3 regions of the Dendrosporobacter quercicolus genome follow, and region 1 is predicted to be linked to each of the others. Evidence: riboswitches for the same ligand, from Rfam matches in the RefSeq annotation. Region 1 holds a riboswitch; each other region holds the start of a gene.
The links. Region 1 has a riboswitch for cobalamin ahead of BLR06_RS08645 (TonB-dependent receptor). Riboswitches for the same ligand answer to the same signal wherever they lie in the genome.
Positions count from the first base shown of each region.

Region 2: linked by a shared signal. The riboswitch ahead of BLR06_RS07805 (sirohydrochlorin cobaltochelatase) and the one ahead of BLR06_RS08645 (TonB-dependent receptor) in region 1 are both predicted to bind cobalamin.
Region 3: linked by a shared signal. The riboswitch ahead of BLR06_RS06425 (nicotinate-nucleotide--dimethylbenzimidazole phosphoribosyltransferase) and the one ahead of BLR06_RS08645 (TonB-dependent receptor) in region 1 are both predicted to bind cobalamin.

Region 1 is NZ_FNHB01000003.1:118,349-120,617, reverse strand. Features, by position in the region: gene BLR06_RS08645 (TonB-dependent receptor) at 1-1,238, opposite strand, end outside; cobalamin riboswitch at 1,479-1,661, opposite strand.
Region 2 is NZ_FNHB01000002.1:377,899-380,167, forward strand. Features, by position in the region: gene BLR06_RS07795 (FeoA family protein) at 1-45, opposite strand, end outside; cobalamin riboswitch at 351-532, shown strand; gene BLR06_RS07805 (sirohydrochlorin cobaltochelatase) at 890-1,819, shown strand; gene cobI (precorrin-2 C(20)-methyltransferase) at 1,975-2,269, shown strand, end outside.
Region 3 is NZ_FNHB01000002.1:77,476-79,744, reverse strand. Features, by position in the region: gene BLR06_RS06425 (nicotinate-nucleotide--dimethylbenzimidazole phosphoribosyltransferase) at 1-1,021, opposite strand, end outside; cobalamin riboswitch at 1,121-1,317, opposite strand; gene cobS (adenosylcobinamide-GDP ribazoletransferase) at 1,421-2,173, opposite strand.

The DNA of each region.
Region 1 (2,269 bases):
CCTGGGAGATCCACACTTACATGGCTAGGGTCAGTGATATCGCCCGTTAGAATGTTTGGCTGTGGCATGCCCCGGTCAATTTTTTTCCAACTTCCTTTAATAATCCAATGGTCATCTTGCCATTTAATCAGAGCATCAGTATTTTTATAATCGTTATTACGTCGCCAACGCATAGCATCAGAAGAAAGGCCTTTTATTCGTTTTCTAATTCCTTCCGTTTGATTATTCAAACTAGTTCTGACATGATCTAGTTCTAGCTTTGCGCTGCCATAATACTGCTGCTCACTCCATCCAAATACCGAAAGTACCTCTTGCTTACTCGAAAATCCCAGATAATTATAGTACTGATCTACCACTGTGGATAAGTACTGATTATAAACAGCCGAATTATCAAAGGCAGAATTAACTTCGTCCACCGTAGCAAAATCTGTATTAACTCCCATATACCCCATATACTCATTAGTCCAAGCAATTTGACTTACTAATTGTGCTTGATAACCTGGCATATATTTTGCGTACGCAGCATCAGACCCCGGATTCTTATATCTAAAATCGCCGTCGCTTTGGTCATGGTTTATACCGACCATCAGACTGCCGCTGCCCAGCGGTTCGGTGATCTCTAAACTGGTATTGTAGCCGCCCCAGGAGCTTTGGCCGACAGAGGCGGAAATATTAGTTTTCTCCGGCTTTTTGGTTACGACATTGATGACGCCGCCCATATAGGTGCCGCCAAAGCGAGCCGGGATGTAGCCGCGGTAGACTTCAATCCGCTCAACATTTTTCACCGGAATGGTGGAAATATCCACCGCCGCATCGCCGCCCAGATTGGACAGCACGCCGTCTACGAATACGCCGACCTGGGCAGCGGTACTGCCGCGGACAGTAACGGTGGTATACTGGCCTTTGCCGCTTACATAGCGCACATGAACCCCCGGCACATCTTTCAGCAGTTCGGGCAGCGTTTTTTGCTCGCCTTTATAATCCTCCGGGCGGATAACGGTCACTGTGCCCGGCGACAGCTTAGTTTCCCAGTCCGGTCGGGGCGCTTGCACCGTCACCGCAGGCAGGGCAAAGTCTTCTGTACTCCACGGCTTGTCACTGCGCAGGGCTTCATTGGCCGCCTGTAGGTCCTCACCGCCCGCCCGCTCCGCCTCCGTTGTTTCCTGCACTTGTTCCTCAGCCGCATAGGCTATCCCGGCGATAAACGGATTCAGGCTGAACGTCAGCGTACAGGCCATACTCACGGCCAGCGCTCTATATGTTAACTTGCTTTGCTTCACAACAAAATCTACTCCTTTTTAACCCCATATGAACTTAAATTCGTAACAAATTGATCAAACATCTAAATGACCGGATAGCTGTCCATCCAGCCCTGCTGCAATAAAAAAACTCCCGTCAGGGGAGTGTGCTTACGCCAGACCGCCGGATTGATTGTCCGCCGGCTTTCGTAATCCCCTCCCTGTCGCTCGCAGGTAAAAGTGGTGATTGTTAAATAGGCAGTTCTCCTGGCTCCGGATCATTGCGCCGCCAAACCTTCCCGGAACTTCCGTTCCAGTGGCATTTATTTGGCCTTGCTCCCCGTTACAGTGGCGGGACCGCGCCGGTTTTACACCGGTCTTCCCTATTAAGCCCCTAAGGGCACCTATTCCGAATATTTTTTTAGCCGATAAAAAACATATAATCCAATCTCATTTATGGTATTTTTTGTAAATTAATTATAGCATTAATGATATTAATTATCAACCATTTCATAAAACACCTTTGCACAAGGGTTCGGCAAACGAAAATGCACCGCTGAGACACAATTTCATTCTACGCAAGCCTGCGCCGCATTAGAACCTTTTTGTAAGCTTCTTTACAGCATAAAGAACTTATTTCAGCTGATTTTGCCCTATTGCGTTGATCCAGCGACTGAGACCGCCAAATTCTCCTTCCGTTTAGGCCGGCTATATCCCCTCCTTTAGCAAAAAACTGGCCACCCGAAAAAAACAAAGAAGCCCCCTGCGCCGCTACACCATCAGGAGGCTTGTCTCACTTCGGCCGCCATACCAGTGCAAAATGCAATCTTCGGGTAAATCCGCCCGATCGCTCGCAGGTAAAAACGGGTGACTGTCGTACAGGCAGTTCGCCGGCGGCTCTGTTCACCATTCACTCCCGCGAAAGCTTCGCCCCGCCGGTCTGCAAGCCAAGCCCTGTCCGGCTTAGACATTTTGAGGTTTTCATCGCCATTGCAGCCTTTCAGTTCAGCTTCAGGGACAGCCTGTACATT
Region 2 (2,269 bases), on a different contig from region 1:
GCCTGCGGTTAGGGCTGATAAGGCAATGGGGTGCTTTGCATTCACTTGGCAGAACCTCCTATTGCTATTAGCTCCAGGCAACAATAACGTGAAAAAAAATTGCTGTTGTATAGTAACGGGCTTTGGCCAGGTTAGCTGTAGTTTTAGCGAATGTTACCTGTCTTTTGTATGCTATGATGAGTCCTTGGCGAGTGTTACCGCCGGCGGCAATTTTTGCTGCGCGCAAAAGGCTTTTCCGCCGCATAAGCGGGCGGTTATGTTTCCCCTGCCCGCCCCAATGGCGGCTGCGAAAAAATGTTTGACTATTCAAACTACAAATGCTATGATTAGCTTACTGAATATCCTCATTTAACTGAATACGCGGTATAGGTGCCCTAAGGGGCTTAATAGGGAAGTCCGGTGTAATGCCGGCGCGGTCCCGCCACTGTAATGGAGAGCAAACCCAATAAATGCCACTGAGATGATCATCTTGGGAAGGTTTGGGGAAGCAATGATCCAGAGCCAGGAGAACTGCCTATATGTCAATCACCGTTATACTCACGAGCGATGGGGAAGGGGATTTTGCACAATTGTGTTTATCATCTTCCTGGCTGCCTTTTTATAGCCAGGTTTTTTATTGATATTCAATTTTGGTCAAAAAACCTCCCGTCAGGGAGGTTTTTTTACACTCTAAGCGTATCTTGCGTGGAGAGTTTTCATTGCTCATAAGGTAGAATGTTTTGGTTGCGCCTGGGAACGCAACGCCGTCCTGTATGCTTACAGGACTTCCCTTTTTCAATTCTCAATTTAATATAAAACGGCCGGGAAAGGAGATGCGCAGTCAGCGGCGATAAATGGAATTGTTTCTAAACCGGATAGGCTATTCATTTGGAAAGGACGAGGACAAGCAATGAAAAATTTAATGAGATTTAGTTTAAGTATTGCCTTGCTTTGCGCTGTGGTATTTGGTTTTGGCGCAATCAGCGCAACTGCAGTTGAGGCGGCGTCCAAAAAGGCGATTGTTGTGACCAGTTTCGGGACAACCTTTGACGATCAGCGCAGGGACAGTATTGAAAGCGTGGAAAACAAAATTAAGACCGGCTTTCCCGACTATGAAGTACGCCGGGCATTTACTTCCAAAATTGTGATGAAACGTCTGGCTGAACGCGGTATTTACGTTGACAGCCTTGAGCAGGCGTTGGAAAAGCTCCGGCAGGAAGGCTATAAAGAGGTTGTCGTTCAACCCACCCTGTTCACTCCCGGTGAGGAATATGACAATAAGATCGTTGCGGTGGTGCATCAGTATGCCCATGCGTTTGATAAACTTGTCGTCGGTCGTCCGGCGGTGACTTTTACCGGCGCTCACGGGACGCCCAATGATTATGCGATTGCCGCAAAAGCCTTAAAAACTCAGCTGCCGGTACTGCAGCTGGCTGACCGCGCGGTAGTATTTATGGGGCATGGCTCGCCGAATCATGTAAACCCTGTTTACAGCCGCCTGCAGGAACAGCTTGACGCTGCCGGGGCCAATGCGGTTATCGGGGTTGTTGAGCCTACCGGACCGACCATTGAAGATGTACAAGCCAGTTTGAAAGAGAGAGGCGTCAAAAGAGTAATTTTAATGCCCCTCATGGTGGTGGCCGGCGATCATGCCAATAACGATATGGCCGGGGATGAGGAAGATTCCTGGAAAAATATCCTGCTTGCCGACGGTTATCAAGTGAGCGTTTATGTTCACGGCTTAGGGGAGAATGCGGCCTTTCAGGATATTTACGTTCAGCATGTACGGGATGCTGTGTATGGAAATTACCAAAAGGCTCATCATGGTTCGAAAAAATAATTGATCAGCAGTTAAGCCTGAGGCAGCCCTGAAATTTTTTCAGGACTGCCTAGGGTTTTTTGTCTTTTTATATGGTATACTTAATTTTGGTTTTTTTAACCATTTGGCTAGCAAAACCAAATTCGCGCCAGCGGCTTTGTTATTAGGAGGTATTTATGTCAGGAGTTTTTTATGGTGTTGGTGTAGGTCCGGGCGATCCGGAACTTTTAACAGTCAAAGCAATTAAGGCAATTGAAGCGGCAGATGTGATTATTGCTCCCAAAACCGAAAAGAAAGAGGGGAGTGTGGCTTTAACGATTGCCAGCCCCTATCTGAAACCGGATGTGGAAATTCTGACACAGGTTTTCCCGATGGTCTCCGACACCGAAATTTTAACCGAAGCCTGGGCAAGCAACAAACAGACGATTTTAACGCTGTTGGCCGCGGGGAAAAAAGTGGTTTTTTTAACTT
Region 3 (2,269 bases), on a different contig from region 1:
GCGATTTGTCATCCGTATCACCGGCGGCAAAATCCGCCAGCCGGGCCATATGAAAGAAGGCGAAGGCGGTACTTTTTAAAATGGATACCATTAGCACCGCTCCCGTACCCTCACCCAGGGCCATATTGCCCCGGATGATGACATCATCGGCCAGTATATTGCCCAGCAGCAGGGCGTAAGCCATGCCTGGCTCTTTGGAAATATGCGAAGGTATGGCATATTTTTCAATATCACTGTTCAGTCTGGCGGCGCACGCGTAGGCCACAGCGGTAATAAAGCCGTCAATCACAAACGGGGTTTTCAGCCGGGCGCACGCCGACATCCCGGCGCAGATGGCCACAATATCAAACCCGCCCACACAGCGGAGAATGTCAGGTACTGTTTGCATTGCAGCCTTATGCCGGGCCACGCCGTTACCGACCACCAAGCGTTTTCTTTTTAAGAAATCATTATTGACCGGGCTTGCGCCATAGCCTACCAAGAATTCAGGAAACATACCGGTTAAAGCATGCAGTACCGCCGCTGAAGTGGTGGTGTTGCCGATTCCCATTTCACCAAAGGACAGTAAATTAACCCCCTGCCCGCCAATCAGTTCCGCTGCCGTTTCCTCGCCTGCCCGCCAGGCTTCTTCAAACTCAGCCTTAGTCATAGCCTCGGTTTTCATAAAGTTTTTGGTTCCCCTGGCTACTTTACGGTCAAGGCCCACGGCGCTTTCATTGTCCACGCCGACATCAACTACCGAATAAGGAATCGCATTGCTTTTGCAAAAGCAACTGATCGTGGCGCCGCCGGCGACCATATTTTTCCCCTGCAGATAAGTGATGGACGACGGAAAAGCGGCAATTCCTTCTTCTACCACACCATTATCGGCGGCAAACACCACATGATGCGGACGCAGTTCGTCATGCATCGTTTCCCAGGCCAACAGAACTTTACGAAAATATTTCTCCAGCAATCCCAAACTATTTGGAGGCTTGGCCGCCCCTTCAATCAGCTCATTTACCGCTGCCTCATAATCCATACAATCTCCTCCTTATTGTCGGGATAAATAAAAATACCTAGCCCAAAAAGGCTAGGTCTAAAACTCCTATCCTTCTGGCAATACCTCTTGCGCGGAGGCAGATGTCAGCCGATACAGGCAGGTCTCCTGGCTTACGGATCAGCGGCCTCTGCGCCTTCCCGGCTGCGCCGGTGGCATTTGGCAGAGGTCCTCCCCGATTACAGTGGCGCGACCGCAGCGTTTAAGGATTAGACTAACCCTTCCGCCTTCCCTATTCTCCTCTCCCCTGGAGAGGCACCTGTTTGGTGGCAATAATTATTTAACTGTTTCATTCGTCTACTTCTACTTCATTATAACATTTCCTACCGAAAATTACAGGTTCGCAAAATGTTGAAGCGTAAAGTAAATATTTTGCTATCATTACAGGCAAAACGCAACCAGCACGGCAACTTCGCTCAGTTCCAGAACTGCGCCGTAAACATCACCGGTCATACCGCCCAGACGGTTGGCTACATACCGGGCTGCAAGCAGCCCGAAAGTAAAGCCGGCGACCGCCGGCCACAGGCCGGTAAGTCCAAAGGGCGCGACCAGCACCAGCGTCAATAAGCCGGCAATCCAAACCGTATAGCTGCCGGTTCCTCCTGCGAAACTCTTTCCCAGCCCCTCCGCCCGGGCATAAGGAAAGAGAGCAATGGCTGCAACAACGGTCATGCGAGCCGTAACAGGCATGACAAACAAGGCCGGAATTAAGCGTCCAGACGGTAGATCGACCAACAGAGAATACTTCAGCAGTACCAGCAGGAAAAAGCTAATGGCGCCAAAAGCGCCAATCCGGCTGTCCTTCATAATTTCCAGCATCCGTTCTCTCGACCGGCCTGAAAATATTCCGTCAGCCGTATCCATTAAACCATCGCAATGCAAAGCCCCGGTAATCATAATTTCAACAATAATCAAAACTGCTGCCAGCACATGCACCGGAGCGTTCCCCGGTGCATAAAAATGGGCGCCATAAGCAATTGCCGCCAGAATAAGGCCAATAATCCCGCCAATTAAGGGAAAAAATTTAACACTGCGTCCAAAAGCCCCAGGCGCCCAGGCCGGAGGATTTTGGACCTGAATGCGTGTTAGAAACTGAAAAGCAGTAATAAAATCGCTATAAAGATTTTTCAGCATATCAGACACCGTCCTAGCGTAAGCTTCCAATACTATTTTGATTATGGCCGGCCGCTATCCTTCTGGAAATTGCGATTCGGCAATATTATCCTGCAA